Regions from separate parts of the Nonomuraea sp. NPDC050790 genome, predicted to be linked through region 1. Evidence: riboswitches for the same ligand, from Rfam matches in the RefSeq annotation. Region 1 holds a riboswitch; the other holds the start of a gene.

Region 1 (7,581 bases):
CGTTCACACAATAAGGTGATGATATCTCAACGTTGAGATTATCAATGAGAGGTGATCGGCGTGTCCATTGCCACGCGAGAAGATGTGTCACTGAAGGAATGGCTGGCCGTGGCCGCCGTGGCCGTGGGCACCTTCGCCATGGTCACGGTGGAGCAGTTGCCCGTGGGCCTGCTCACCGCCATCGGCGGGTCGCTGAACGTCTCCGAGGGCGCCGCCGGGCTCATGGTGACCGTGCCCGGCCTGGTCGCCTCCGCCACCGCGCCCCTGCTGCCGGTGGCGATCGGGCGGCTCGACCGGCGTACCGTGCTGATCGGGTTGCTCGGCCTGATGGTCGTGGCCAACGCGGTCTCCGTGGTGGCGCCGAACTTCGCCGTCATGCTGGCCTCGCGGTTCCTGGTGGGGATCGGGATCGGCGGGTTCTGGGCGCTGGCGGCGGGCATCGCCGTACGGCTGGTGCCGGAACGCCACGTCCCGCGGGCCACCTCGCTGGCCTTCGGCGGCGCGACCGCGGCCAACGTGCTCGGCGTCCCCGCCGGGACGCTCATCGGCGGCCTCACCGACTGGCGGGTCGCCTTCGCCGCCGTCGGCGTGCTGGCCCTGCTGGTGGTGGGCGCGCTGCTGTGGCTGCTGCCGCGCATCCCCGCCACCGCCCCCGTCCGCCTGCGCGAACTGCCCCGCCAGTTCGCCAACCCCGTGGTCCGCGCCGCCGTCATCTCCACGTTCCTCGTGGTCGCCGGCCAGTACGCGGCCTTCACCTTCATCAGCCCGATCCTGCAGGACGTCTCCGGCGTGCCCGCCGACCTGATCGGGCCGATCCTGCTCGGCTTCGGCGTCGCCGGGGTCGTCGGCACCTTCGTCGGCTCCTCGTGGAACGTCAGGCGCAGGGTCGTCACGCTCAGCGCCACCCTGGCCGTGATCATGGTGATCTTCCCCTTCGCCGGCACCACGCCCGTGACCGGCTCGATCCTCCTGCTCATCTGGGGCCTGGCCTACGGCGGCGCCCCCGTGGCCGTGCAGACCTGGATCCTCCAGGGCGCCGGCGCCTCGGCCGAGGCGGCGACCGCCCTCAACACCACCGTCTTCAACCTGGCCATCGCCTTCGGCGCCGCGTTCGGCGGCATCGTGGCCGACAACCTGGCCGTCACCGGGGCCCTGTGGTTCGGCGCCCTCCTGATGGGCCTCACCGCACTGGCGGCTGTTACTGTGAGCGCGCGACGCGGGGTGCCCGCCAAGGGCTGAGATCGAAACCCGTCGAACCTGATCTAGTTCGGACTAGCGAAGGGACTGTCGTGTTCACCGACGACGTCTGGACCCAAACCGCCGGCCTGCTGCGGGCCATCCACGAGCACCCGTTCAACACCGCCCTGGGCGACGGCACGCTCTCCCGCGAGCGCTTCGCCTTCTACATCGTCCAGGACGCCCGCTACCTGGAGGCGTTCGCCAAGGCCCTGGCCACCGCCGCCGTCAGGGCCGCCGACCCGGACGAGATGGCGTTCTGGTCGCAGGCCGCCCACGACGCCATCGCCGCCGAGCGCACCCTCCACGAGGGCTACATCGAGCAGTACGGCCTGACGGCCGCCGACCTGACCGGCGTGCCCACCTCGCCCACGGCCCTCGGCTACTCCTCCTGGCTCCAGGCCACCGCGCTGTCGGCCCCCTACCCGGTGCTGGCGGCGGCGGTGCTGCCCTGCTTCTGGATCTACGAGGACGTCGGCACCGCGCTGGTGGGCCGCAGTTCCGAGACCCACCCCTACCGCGCCTGGATCGCCACCTACGCCGACCCCGCCTACGCGGCGTCGGTGACGCGGGCCAAGCAGATCACCGACCGCCTGGCCGGGGAGGCCGGCCCCGCGCTGCTGGAGCAGATGCGGGCGGCCTTCGTGAAGGCGGCGGAGTTCGAGTGGATGTTCTGGGACAGCGCCTGGCAACTGGAGACCTGGCCTACCGCGAAGTGGCTCTAGCCGACCGGATCAGAAGCACCACCACGACGATCGACCCCACGGTCGTGAGCAGCAACTTGGCCCAGCTCACGGCCGTCGACCAGGCAGGCATGGCGCCCAGGGCGGCCGCCACCAGAGCGTGCGCGTCCACGCCGGGGAGCACGGGCTCCAGGAACCTGGCCGTGAAGACCTGACTGGGGATGATCACGAGACCGAGGACGAGCAGGATCGGCTGGAAGATCCAGGACAGGATCCGGCCGATCCGCCTGCCGGCCAGGTTGAGCAGCGCCAGGGCCGCCAGGATCACGACGATCACGACCGCCAGGCCCTCGCTGCCGGCGAAGCTGATGCCGTTGCCGCTCAGCAGTTCCACGGACTTGCCCTGGCGGCCCATCTCGGCCTCTGCGGCCCGCTGGGCGGCGGCGCCGTACCTGGTCACGGTGTAGATCCCCAGCAGGAACGGGACCGCGGTGAGCAACTGGATCACTGCGGCGATACGGGTTCTCATGTGTGCCTCCTCGATTTGAACTTAGTAAAACCGATGAGTTGAACAAAGTGCAATAGGGTGGCGTCATGTCGCTCACCAAGGAGCAGATCGTCCTGGCCGCCGTCGAGGTCCTGGACGCCGAGGGCGTGGCCGGTCTGAACATGCGGCGGCTCGGTGTCCAGCTCGACTCGGCCGCGACCGCCATGTACTACCACGTCGAGAACAAGGATCGGCTGGTCGAGCTGGCCGCCGACCACGTTTTCGGCGAGATCGGGCTGCCCGACCCGGCGGTCACGGGCTGGCGCGAGGCCGCCGCCGAACTCGCCCGCGGCGCCCACCGGATGGTCGTGCGCCACTTCTGGCTGATCCCCGCCATGAGCACCCACGTCGTCTACGGCCCCAACAAGGCCCGCTACGACGACCACTGCCTGGCCGTCTACGAGTCGGCCGGATTCGAGGGTGCGCAGGCGGACCAGGCCGCCGCCTCGGTCCTGATGTTCGTGCTCGGCGCGGCCCAGGGAGAGGCGGCCGAGTCCGCCCTGCGCGCGAAGGTACGCCGCGCGGGCGCCGACGAGGAGAAGCGGATGAGCCGGGCGGAGGCGGACATGGTCGAGATCGCCCGGAGCTTCCCTCGCCTGCGGGCCCGCCTCCAGCCCGATCACCCCACCGGTGGCGATCTCTTCGAGTTCGGTCTGGCGGCGCTGCTCGACGGGCTTGACCTCAAGCTCGCTTGAGGTTGAAGGGTAGGGGGCATGAGAGCGATTCATGTGCGAGAGTTCGGCGGCCCCGATGTCCTGACGCCCGTCGAGGTGCCCGACCCCGTCCCCGGCGCGGGCGAGATGGTCGTGGACCTGGCCGTCGCCGACGTCATCTACCTGGACACCCTGCTGCGCGCCGGTTGGGGCGGCGACTGGTTCCCGCGCGAGGTGCCCTACGTGCCGGGCGGTGGCGGCGCGGGCGTGGTCTCGGCCGTCGGCGACGGCGTCGATCCGGCCTGGGTCGGACGGCGGGTGGTGGCCAGGTCGTCCACGGGCTACGCCGAGCGGATCGTCGCCTCGGCCGGCGAGGTGGTCGCGATGCCGGACAAGCTGGGGTTCCGGGAGGCGGCGGCCGTCCTGCATGACGGGGTGACGGCGCTGATGCTGGCCGGGCACGGCGCGATCAGGAAGGGCGAGTGGGTCCTGGTCACCGCGGCGTCCGGCGGGGCGGGATCGCTCCTGGTACAACTGGCCCGCGACGCCGGAGCCAGGGTGGCCGCCGCGGCGCGGGGCGAGCGCAAGCTGGACCTGGCCCGCGAGCAGGGCGCCGAGGTCGTCGTCGACTACTCCGAAGAGGGCTGGCAGCAGCGTGTGCGCGCGGCCACCGGCGGCGCCGACCTCGTCTTCGACGGCGTCGGCGGGGAGCTCGGCCTCGCTGCCTTCGAGGCGGCCGCGGACGGCGGGCGGTTCATCTCCTACGGCAGCTCCGGCGGGGACTTCGCCCGGATCGACCCGGAAGTCGCCGAGCGGCGCCGCGTGCGCGTGCACAACGCGCTGGAGTCGGGCCCGCCGCCGCAGGACAAGGTCCGCGAGATGCTGGCCGAGGCGCTCGATCGGGCCGCGAAGGGCGTCATGACGCCGCGCATCGGCGCCACGTTCCCGCTGGAGCGCGCCGCTGACGCCCACACCTCCCTCGCCGAACGCGCCACGGTCGGCAAGTCACTGCTGCTGGTCCGCTGAGGTCGGCCCCGGGGGCACAACGGCATGGAACGGCCAGGCGGTGACGAGTACGCTGAACGGGTCGCGAGGGAGGACCCATGGTCTTACGGATCGCCGTCACCCTGCTCACCGCACTGGCGCTCCCCGCTCAGCCGGGCGCCCCGGGGTTGACCGTCAAGGAGAACGCGCACCAGGTCAGGGCCGTGGGCCCCGGCTTCGTCCTGAAACTCACCCCCAGGAGACTGTCGGTACGCGTCGACGAAGACCGCTTCGGCGACCCGAGCACCGGCAACCCGATCGTCCGCGAGTCCATCGACCTGACCGGCCGCACCCTGCGCCCGTTCGTGTGCGACCACGGCACCTACACGATCCGCACCGGCACCTTCAACCGCATGTGGCGCGTCTCGCAGCTCGCCAAGCGGCCCCAGCCGTACCCGGACGGCTTCGCGGCCGCCGCACCCGGACTGTTCACCCCCTTCCTGGGCGAACTGCAGGGCACGGTGACCGACGCGGAAGGCCGTACGCTGCGCTTCCTGATCTCCGACCTGGTCCAGGAAGTCCTGGACCGGAATGGTTTCTCCGCCACCGCCCCCATCCACGGCTTCTTCGTGGACAGCCGGGGCAGGGTGCGCGACCGCATCTCCCTGACCGGCCGCTTCAACATCGGCAAGGACGGCCGCCCCGTCTTCGGGATCGAGGACCGGGGAACCTGCCGCCAGATCGCCGACCTGCCCTTCGGACCGGGCAGCGAGCAGGCCGTGGTGACCGGGCCCCTGTTCGTCCTGCCCTTCAAGGCCCCGCTGACGACCAAGGTCCTGCCGTGAGCGTGTTCCACGACGATCCGCACTCCTTCTACGCCGCCTGGCGCGGCCGGTCACCGGTGCTGTGGCTGGACGACGCGCCGGGCGGCGGCCCCGGCTGGCTGATCACCGGCTACGCCGAGGCGCGGGCGGCGCTGGCCGACCCGGCGCTGTCCAAGGCCACCGCGACCGTCGAGGCCGCGCTGGCCAGGCACGGGTCCCGGCCGATGATCAGCGGCCAGTGGCTCACCCAGAGCATGATCAACTCCGATCCGCCCGACCACACGCGGCTGCGCCGGCTGGCGGCCAAGGCGTTCAGCCCGAAGGCCGTCGACGCGCTCCGGCCGAGGATCGCCGAGATCGCCGGATCGCTGCTGGACGATCTGGCCCGCGACGGCGGCGCCGTAGACCTGATGGCCCGGTTCGCCGGACCCCTGCCGATCACGGTGATCTGCGAGCTGCTCGGCATCGTCGAGGACGAGCGCGGCGACTTCCAGGACTGGACCGACACGCTCATCGGCCACGCGCCCGCCGAGGACAAGGCGGCGGCGACCGGCGCGATGGTCGGGTACCTGACGGCGCTGGTCGCCGCCAAGCGCGCCGACCCGGGCGAGGACATGCTGTCGGCGCTGGTCCAGGCGCGCGACGAGGGCGACGCCCTCACCGAGCGCGAGCTGATCGCCACCGCGTTCCTGCTGCTCGTCGCCGGGTACGAGACCACCGTCAACCTGATCTGCAACGCCCTGAACGCCCTGTTCGACCACCCCGGCCAGCTCGCCGCGCTGCGCGCCGACCCGTCCCTGGTCCCGGCCGCGGTCGAGGAGTTCCTGCGCTTCGACGGGCCGGTCGGCCAGGCGAGCTTCCGCGTCACGACCGAGCCCGTGTCCTACGGCGGCGCCGAGATCCCGGCCGGCGAGGTCGTCCAGGTGTCGTTGCTCGCGGCCAACCGCGACCCGGCCCGCTTCCCCGACCCCGACGCCCTCGACATCAGGCGGCCCGCGGCCGGCCATCTCGGCTTCGGCCACGGAATCCACCACTGCCTCGGCGCGCCTCTGGCCAGGATGGAGGCCGAGATCGCCTTCACCATGCTGCTGGCCCGCTTCCCCTCCTTCACCCGAGCCCCCGGCCACCCGCCCGTCTGGACGCGCAGCGACCGCCTGCGCGGCCTGCGCTCCCTGTGGGTGGACCTGGGACCCGCCTACGAGGCGGCGACCGGCAGCCGGAGCGGCCGGTAGATCAGCCCGTCCGAGCTCCACCGCACCGCCGCGAGATCCTCCAGCGCCCGCAGCCCCGGCAGCCGCCCGGTCATCGCGCGGAACGCCTCCTGCAGTTCCATCCGCGCCAGGTTCGCACCCAGGCAGTAGTGCGTGCCGTGCCCGAAGGACAGGTGCGGATGGGGTGGCGCGGTGGCGAAGCGCCGGATGTCGAACCGGCCCGGGTCGGCGTACACGGCCGGATCGTGGTTGGCGGCCGACGGGTTCGGCAGCACGACGGTCCCGCCGGGCACCACCCCGCCGGACAGCTCGACGTCCCTGGTCACCAGCCGCAGGAGCCCGTTGCCGCCCGACCCCTCGTACCGCAGGATCTCCTCCACCGCGGGCTCAAGCAGTTCCGGGTACGCCGCCAGTTGCCCGTACTGCCCGGGATGGCTCAGCAGGCGGAACACGCCCCTGATGATGATCGAGGCGGTGGTCTCGTGCCCCGCCAGGATCAGCGTGAACACCATGTTGGTCAGCTCGTCCTCGCTGAGCCTGTCGCCGTCGTCGCGGGCCGCGATGAGCAGGTCGAGCAGGTCGTCGCCGGGAGCGGCCCGGTGGGTGGCGATGAGCTCGCGGGCGTAGTCCAGGAACGCCGCGAAGTGCGCGCCCCTGGCCTCGGCGCTCGCGTCGGAGGTGGACAGGAACGTCTCCGTCCAGCCGCGGAACTGGTCGAAGCGGTCCATGGGGACGCCGAGCATCTCGCAGATCACCCGGGCCGGCAGCGGCAGCGCGAAGTCGGTCACCACGTCGAACTCCGTGCCCGCCCGGTCCAGCAGCTCGCCCGCGATGGCCGCGGCGCGCGGCCGCCAGCGTTCGATGTGCCGGGGGGTGAACGTGCCCTGCATGATCCGGCGGTACCGCGTGTGCTCCGGCGGGTCCTGGTTGATCAGGGCGGCGGGGTCGTCGTCCACGCTGGTCCCGGTGACCATCCTGGGCAGACCGGGGGTCCGCAGGTTCCGGCTGCACGCCGGTGAGGTCATGAGGGTGCGGACGTCGTCGTACCGGACGGCCATCACGATCTTGTCGCCGCTCGGCATCGTCGTCGGTTCCAGGGGCGCCTCGGCATGGCGCCGGGGCAGGTCGGGCGAGGGTGAGCCGAGGGGGCCCGGCGGCAGGTCCGGCCAGGGCCAGGTGGTGCTGGACTGTTCCATTCAGGTCGCCTCCTTGCACCTGAATGGAACGTACGAGACAGTCCGTAGCCAGTCAATCTCTCCAGGTATTTGGGACCGCGAGATTAAGAGCCACAAAATTTCATTCGACAAAGATTGAATGAAGACAACCTTCGCCACTATGTTCATGATCGCCCTGGCCGTATCCCCCGAAACGGGCCTTCAGAGAGGTGAGCATGCGCATGACCTGGCCGAAGCTCATCAAGTCCGCGACCGTCACCGCCATTTG
Region 2 (7,581 bases), on a different contig from region 1:
GGCGCTGTACAAGAGCGGCAAGTACTCGGTGGAGCAGCCGCTGCGGCTCGGGCTCGTGCTCGCGGCCGGCAGCGTGGAGCCGTGGATCGACGAGCTCTGCGTCGAGTACGGCCGGCGCGTCGGCATCGCCTTCCAGTTGCGCGACGACATCCTGGGCGTGTTCGGCGACCCGGCGCAGACGGGCAAGCCGGCCGGCGACGACCTGCGCGAGGGCAAGCGGACGATGCTGGTGGCCAGGACGCTGGCAGCGGCGGCCTCCGACGACGCCCAGATCGTCCGCCGCCTGCTGGGCGACCCGGCGCTCGACGAGCAGGGCGTGGCGACGCTGCGCGGCATCATCGACGACACTGGGGCGCTGCAGGAGTGCGAGGACCTGATCGCGTCCTACCTGGACGAGGCGCTCGCGGCGCTGGCCAGGGCCCCGATCACGCAGGAGGCGCGGGCGGCGCTGGACGGGCTGGCCGTCGCCGCCACCACCCGCAAGTCCTGACCTTTCGCGACCCGGGCGCTGATCGGCGACCACACACGGTCGGTACGGGCGGAGACGGCTTGGGGCGACGTCGGCCTCGGCGGCGCGTGCGGCTGCCCGCCGATCCCTCGGCAGACAGCCGCACCGCGTACGGTCTCGGCCCCAAGCCCTACCGCGTCAGGAAGCCGCGCCGGCCAGGCGCTTGGCGAACTCGGCCGCCGCGGCGCCCGGGTCGTCGGCCTCGGTGACGGCGCGGACGACCACGGCCCGGCGCACCCCGTAGGAGAGCACCTCGTCGAGGTTGTCCAGGTCGATGCCGCCGATGCCGAACCACGGCCGGTCCGTGCCGAGCGCCGCCGCGTGCCGCAGCAGCGCGGGTCCGGGCGCGTGGCGTCCCGGCTTGGTCGGCGTCGGCCAGATCGGGCCGCAGCAGTAGTAGTCGACGCCCGGCTCCACCGCGGCGGCGGAAGCCTCCGCGGCGGAGTGGGTGGACCGTCCGATGACGATGTCGTCGCCGAGGATCTCTCGCGCGACCGTCACGGGAAGGTCGTCCTGCCCCAGGTGGAGCACGTCTGGGCGGGCCGCGAAGGCGACGTCGGCCCGGTCGTTGACGGCGAGCAGCTTGCCGTGCCGGTCGCAGGCGTCGCGGAAGACCTCGAGCAGCGCGAGCTCTTCGCGCGCCTCGAGTCCCTTCTCCCGCAACTGGACGATGTCCACGCCGTTGGCCAGCACGGCGTCGAGGAAGTCGGCCAGGTCGCCGCGTCCTCGCCGCCCGTCGGTGCAGAGGTAGAGGCGGGCCTCAGAAACCGAGGGCCTGGGCACGCCGCTTGACCTCCGTGTGCCGACCGGCCTTGATCGCGTCGACGGGCGATCCCGGCAGTGATTCGTCTGGGGTGAAGAGCCAGCGCAGGGCTTCGACTTCGTCGTAGCCGGCGTCCTGCAGCACGGTGAGCGTGCCGGGCAGGCCCTTCATCACTTCCTTTCCGTCGAGGAAGACCGCGGGCACCTGGGGCCCGCCGCTGCCTCGCCGTACGCCGAGGAGCTTGTGGTCTTTGAGGAGCTGCTTGGCCCGTCCGATCGTGAGATCCATGCGCGCGGCCACTTCGGGGAGAGTGAGCCACTCGCTGACGAGCTGGTCGGTCTCCCGGTCGATCTGTGCAACAGAAAGCGTCACGAAACCACAACTACCACATGCCGCGCTTGCTCAAACAACACAATCCCGTAGGGCGACATCCGGATCTACCAGGCGTTCCACATCAAGACGGGCGCCGGCTTCGATGAGACGACGGCCCTGCACGAGGTCGCGGGGCCGGTCGGCGGCCAGGACGGCGGTGATCCGGTCCTCCGAGGTCAGCCACACCGCCGACCACTTGGGCCCCTCGCGGTGGACGACGCGGGCGCCGGCGCGGTGGTAGCCGGCGTACTGCAGCATGTGGCCGAACTGCTCCGACCAGAAGTACGGCACCGGGTCGTAGACGGCCTTCTCCCCCATCAGGGTGGCGGCGGCGACGTCGGGGGCGTTGAGCGCGGTGTCCCAGTGTTCGACGCGCATCCGGGTCTGGAAGCGGCGTGACCACCAGTTGGCGCAGTCGCCGACGGCCACCACGCCGGGCAGCGACGTGCGCAGGTGCTCGTCGGTGACGACGCCGTTGTGCAGGTCGATGTCGGCGTCGGCGAGCCATTCCAGGACCGGGCGGGCGCCGATGCCGGAGACCACGACGTGCGCGGGCACGAACTCGCCGCCGACCAGCTCCACGCCGCCCTCGACGACCTCGCTGACCATCGTGTCCAGGCGCAGGTCCACGCCCTCGTACCAGGGCAGGGTGAGCGCGCCCATCTCGCCGATCGCGTGCGAGAGCGGCGTCGCGGCGGCCTCGATCACGGTGACCTCGCAGCCCGCCTTGCGCGCCGCGGTCGCCACCTCGGCGCCGATCCAGCCCGCGCCCGCCACCACGACGTGCGCGCCGGGCACCAGGGCGGCGCGCAGCACGTGGGCGTCGTCGAGCGTGCGCAGCACGAGCTGGGGGCCCTCCCCCGGCAGCCGGATCGGCTCGGAGCCGGTGGCGATCACCAGGCCGTCGTAGGGCAGCTCGCCCTCGGTGGTCTCCACCAGGCCCTCGCGCAGGGACTTCGCGGCGACGCCGGGACGGAAGTCGACGCGCAGCGCGGCCAGGTCGGTGTCGACGAAGCTGTCGTCGCTCGTGCCGAGCAGGACCGCCTTCGACAGCGGTGGACGGTCGTATGGCCGGTGCCGCTCCTCGCCGAGGAGGGTGACCCTTCCCTCGAACCCGCGCCCGCGCAGCGACTCGACGCTGCGCACTCCGGCCAGGCCGGCTCCCACCACCACGACGTGATCCACGGTTCCGACGATACCGGGGTCATTCGCGGGTGTGCCGGGCGAGGCCGTAGGGTGGGGGCCGTAAGACGCGCGGGAGTCCGGCCTTAACCGGACTGAGAGGAAGGCTTCATCGGGCCTTCGACCGTAAGACACCTGATCCGGATCATGCCGGCGTAGGGAGCGGATCATGGACGTGATCGTGGGCGGGGGCGTCGTCGGGCTGAGCGCGGCCTGGCGCCTGGCCCGCTCGGGACGGCCCGTCACCGTCGTCGACCCGGCGCCCGTCTCCGGCGCCACCCATGCCGCCGCGGGGATGCTCGCGCCGGTCAGCGAGGTCACCTTCACCGAGGAACCGCTGCTGCGCCTGGGCGCGGCCTCCCTCGCGCGCTGGCCCGCGTTCGCCGCGGAACTGGCCGCCGAGGCGGGCCTCGGCTCCGGTGCCCTCGACTACCGCGCCGACGGCACGCTCGACGTGGCCTTCGGCGCCGACGACCTGGCGGCCCTGGAGGAGACCGCGGCCTTCATGGAGAAGCTGGGGCTCCGGGTCGAGCGGCTCAGCGGGCGCGAATGCCGCCGCCTGGAGCCCATGCTCGCGCCGTCGGTGCGCGGCGGGCTCCTGGCGCCCGGCGACGCCTGGGTGGACCCGCGCAGGGTCGCCGCCGCGCTCCTGGCCGCTCTGGAGCGCCTCGGGGTCCCGATGGTGCGGGCGCGCGTGCGCGAGCTGCTGCGGGGCGATGAGGGCGTCCAGGGGGTACGGCTGGGCCCGGGTGAGGCGGGCGGCGGGCCGTACCCGGAGGAGCTGCGCGCGGAGCGGGTGGTGCTGGCGGCGGGGGCGTGGAGCGGCGCGCTGGCCGAGGTGCCGGTGCGGCCGGTGAAGGGGCAGATCCTGCGCCTGCGCTCGCCGCGGCCGCTGCTGGGCAGGTGCGTGCGCGGCATGGTGCACGGGCTGCCCGTCTACCTGGTGCCGCGCGGCGACGGAGAGCTGGTCGTGGGGGCCACGCAGGAGGAGCTGGGGTTCGACACCCGGGTGACCGCGGGCGGGGTGTACGAGCTGCTGCGCGACGCCCGCGAGCTGGTGCCGGGGGTGACCGAGCTCGAACTGGCGGAGGTGGTGGCGGGGCTGCGTCCCGGCACGCCGGACAACCTGCCCCTCATCGGTCCCGGCGGCGAGCCGGGGCTGCTGCTGGCCACCGGGCACCATCGCGGCGGGGTGCTGCTGGCCCCGCTGACGGCCGCCCTGTTGACGGGCGAGGAGGAAGAGCTGGCGCCGTTGTGTGCTCCCGGCCGGTTCGCCGCCTGAACAGGCATTTTTCATCCCGAAGGGGGATATTTCATGAATGTGACGATCAACGGGGCCGCCCATGAGGTGCCCCACGGGACCACGGTGGCGCAGGCCGTACGGACGCTGACGACGGCCACCACGGGCGTCGCGGTGGCCGTGAACGACGAGGTGGTCACGCGCGGCTCGTGGGAGACCACGGCGCTGGCCGAGCTCGACCGGGTCGAGGTGCTCACGGCGGTGCAGGGTGGATGAGCTGATCATCGGCGGGGAGAAATTCGCCTCCCGCCTCATCATGGGCACCGGCGGCGCCCCCTCGCTGGAGGTGCTCGACCAGGCGCTGGCCGCCTCGGGCACCGAGCTGACCACGGTGGCGATGCGGCGGCTCGACCCGTCCGCGCCCGGCTCCGTGCTCGACGTGCTGCGCGAGCGCGGCATCAAGGTGCTGCCCAACACCGCCGGGTGCTTCACGGCGGGCGAGGCCGTGCTGACCGCGAGGCTCGCCCGCGAGGCGCTCGGCACCAACTGGGTCAAGCTGGAGGTCATCGCCGACGAGCGCACGCTGCTGCCCGACCCGATCGAGACCTTCGACGCGGCGGAGCGGCTGGTCGCCGACGGGTTCGTGGTGCTGCCCTACATCGGCGACGACCCCGCGCTGGCCCGGCGGCTCGAACAGGCCGGCTGCGCGGCGGTCATGCCGCTCGGCGCGCCCATCGGCTCGGGGCTCGGCATCCGCAACCCGCACAACATCGAGCTCATCGTCGAGGCCGCCTCGGTGCCGGTCATCCTGGACGCCGGGATCGGCACGGCCAGCGACGCCGCCCTCGCGATGGAGCTGGGCTGCGACGCGGTGCTCCTGGCCACCGCCGTCACCAGGGCGCAGCGGCCCGACCTGATGGCCGCCGCGATGAGGTCGGCCGTCCAGGCGGGCCGGATGGCGCGCCAGGCCGGGCGGATCCCCCGCCGCCGGTATGCTGAAGCGTCCTCGCCCATGCACCCTTAGTGACGACGGAGTGCCACGTAATGGCATCGGTTTCGGATGGTCAGGCCCCTCCAGTGGCAAAACGACCGTAAACTCGGCCGCGTGGACACGACGACCGCGGACCCTCTCGTCGGGCGACTGCTCGACGGGCGCTATCGCATCGAGTCCCGGATCGCCCGGGGCGGGATGGCGACCGTCTACCTGGCGCTCGACGTCAGGCTGGACCGCACGGTCGCGCTGAAGGTCATGCACCGCTCGCTCGCCGAGGACCCGGCGTTCGTGCGCAGGTTCATCGGCGAGGCCAAGTCCGTGGCCAGCCTGTCGCATCCCAACGTGGTGCACGTCTTCGACCAGGGCACCGACGGCGACGTCGTCTACCTGTCGATGGAGTACGTGCCGGGCAAGACCCTGCGCGACATCCTGCGCGAGCGGGGCAGGCTGCCGGCCCGCGAGGCCCTGGAGATCATGATCCCGGTGCTGGCCGCGCTCGGCGCCGCCCACCAGAGCGGGATGGTCCACCGCGACGTCAAGCCGGAGAACGTCCTGCTCACCGACGACGGCCGGGTCAAGGTCGTCGACTTCGGCCTGGCCCGCGCCATCGAGGCCACCAACCAGACCCGCACCGGCGTGATGATCGGCACGATCGGTTACATGTCGCCCGAGCAGGTGACGACCGGCGGCGCCGACGTGCGCAGCGACGTCTACGCCGCGGGCATCATGCTGTTCGAGCTGGTCACCGGGCAGCAGCCCTACGACGGCGAGACGCCCATGTCGGTGGCCTACCGGCACGTCCACGACAGTGTGCCGCCGCCGTCGTCGCTGGTGCACGAGACGCCGCCGCTCATCGACACGCTGGTCACCCACGCCACCGCCCGCGACCCGCAGGACCGCCCGGCCGACGCGACCGCGATGCTCGTGGCCGCCGTCGACGCCCACCGGATGCTGCCGCGGCAGAGCATCCCTCCGCACACCGGGGCGCATGCCCGCATGTCGGGCCCGCAGCAGGTGCCGCCGCACCACACGCTCATCCAGCCGCGCGCCGACCTGCCCACCGCGCCGCCGCCCGCCAGTCCGCCGCGCGCCGCGCGCGGCAAGGGGGCCAGGCCGAGCTGGTTCCTGATCGGGCTGGCGGCCGTGATGGTCGCCGCGATCGCGCTGACCGGCGCGTACTTCTCGCAGACCCGTTACGTCAAGGTCCCCACGCTCATCGGGGAGAACGTCGACGTCGCCATCAAGAGGGCCCAGGGCATGGGCTTCGTCGTCAAGCCCGCCGAGGGCCGTCACGACGAGAAGTACGGCAAGGGCGTCGTGCTCAGCGTCGATCCCGTCGCCGGGTCCGAACTGGCCGAGGGCTCGACGGTGACGATCGTGCCGTCGCTGGGGCCCAAGCGCGTGGCCGTACCCAAGACCCAGGGCATGACGGAGGCCGACGCGCGCGCCGCGATCGCCGCGGCGGGGCTGCGGGTCGGCACCGTGCGGCGGATCGAGAACCTCCAGGTGCCCCGCGGCACCGTCACCCGCTCCTCGCCCGACGTGGGCGAGGCGGTCAAGGAGGGCACGAAGGTCGGGCTGTTCGTCAGCGCCGGGCTGATCATGCCGGACGTCAACGGCATGCCCAAGGACGAGGCCGCCGCCTACCTGGGCGAGCGCGGGTTCGGGGTGCAGGTCAACGAGGTCGACGACGACGCCGAGCCGTGCACGGTCATCGCGCAGAGCCCCAAGGCCAAGTCCGAGGTGGACAAGGGCACGCCCGCGCAGCTCACGATCTCGCGCTGCCGCGACTTCTTCGACTGGTTCCGCGGCGACGACGACGAGGCCAGCGACGACGCCGACTTCCGCATCGTGCCGCAGGTGATCGGCAAGACCGTCAACGACGCCAGGAGCGAGCTGTCCGCGCAGGGGTTCAAGGTCAGGGTGCGCAGCCTGATGGGCGGGGACGTGGTGCGCTTCCAGCGGCCCACGCCCAACAGCGAGCGGCCGCCCGGGTCGTGGGTCTACCTCTGGCGGTGAAACCTTTCTCCGTCTCGCGCGGTATGTGAGGCGGAGGTGGTCTTTCATGCGGATCGCCGTGGTCGTGGCGGCTCTGATGGTTCTGGCCGGGTGCACGGCGTCCTCCTCCGGTACGGCGGCGCCGCCTGCTCCCCGTGTGAGTGCTTCCTCCGGGGCGGATCGGCCCATGGCGCCGCTGGGCGGCAACCCGCTGGCCGGGAGTGGGCTGCGGGTGCTGGTGACCGGGGCCGGGGCGTACCTGCTGGAGGTGGACTCCGGGCGGCGCACGGCCGTGGCGGGGTTGCCGCGTGCCGATCAGTACTGGGGGTTCGCGGCCGGGCGGCGGACCGTGGTGGCGGCGGTCACGCCCGGACGGCCGTCGCGGTACTTCGTGCTGGACGGGGCGCGGGCCCGTCCTCTGGCCGAGGGTCTGTGGGCGTTCGCCGCCAGGGACGGGAGCGGGGTCTGGGTGACGCGCTCCTCGGGCGCGCGGTGCACGCTGCGCGAAGTGCCCTTCTCCGGTA

The links. A riboswitch is a leader RNA that binds a small molecule or an ion and turns the genes downstream of it on or off. The one in region 1 is predicted to bind thiamine pyrophosphate.
Region 2: another riboswitch for thiamine pyrophosphate. It lies ahead of thiO (glycine oxidase ThiO); the one in region 1 lies ahead of ACIBEJ_RS39725 (TenA family protein).

Annotation. Positions count from the first base shown of each region.
Region 1 is NZ_JBITGF010000009.1:199,725-207,305, reverse strand. It holds gene ACIBEJ_RS39730 (MFS transporter) at 85-1,239, shown strand; TPP riboswitch at 1,208-1,302, shown strand; gene ACIBEJ_RS39725 (TenA family protein) at 1,290-1,961, shown strand; gene ACIBEJ_RS39720 (hypothetical protein) at 1,942-2,448, opposite strand; gene ACIBEJ_RS39715 (TetR/AcrR family transcriptional regulator C-terminal domain-containing protein) at 2,514-3,161, shown strand; gene ACIBEJ_RS39710 (zinc-binding dehydrogenase) at 3,180-4,145, shown strand; gene ACIBEJ_RS39705 (hypothetical protein) at 4,223-4,948, shown strand; gene ACIBEJ_RS39700 (cytochrome P450) at 4,945-6,159, shown strand; gene ACIBEJ_RS39695 (cytochrome P450) at 6,123-7,334, opposite strand; gene ACIBEJ_RS39690 (M23 family metallopeptidase) at 7,535-7,581, shown strand, end outside.
Region 2 is NZ_JBITGF010000005.1:502,154-509,734, forward strand. It holds gene ACIBEJ_RS27545 (polyprenyl synthetase family protein) at 1-490, shown strand, start outside; gene thiE (thiamine phosphate synthase) at 647-1,291, opposite strand; gene ACIBEJ_RS27555 (Rv2175c family DNA-binding protein) at 1,269-1,643, opposite strand; gene ACIBEJ_RS27560 (NAD(P)/FAD-dependent oxidoreductase) at 1,674-2,828, opposite strand; TPP riboswitch at 2,888-3,004, shown strand; gene thiO (glycine oxidase ThiO) at 2,995-4,107, shown strand; gene thiS (sulfur carrier protein ThiS) at 4,141-4,341, shown strand; gene ACIBEJ_RS27575 (thiazole synthase) at 4,334-5,089, shown strand; gene pknB (Stk1 family PASTA domain-containing Ser/Thr kinase) at 5,171-7,078, shown strand; gene ACIBEJ_RS27585 (hypothetical protein) at 7,125-7,581, shown strand, end outside.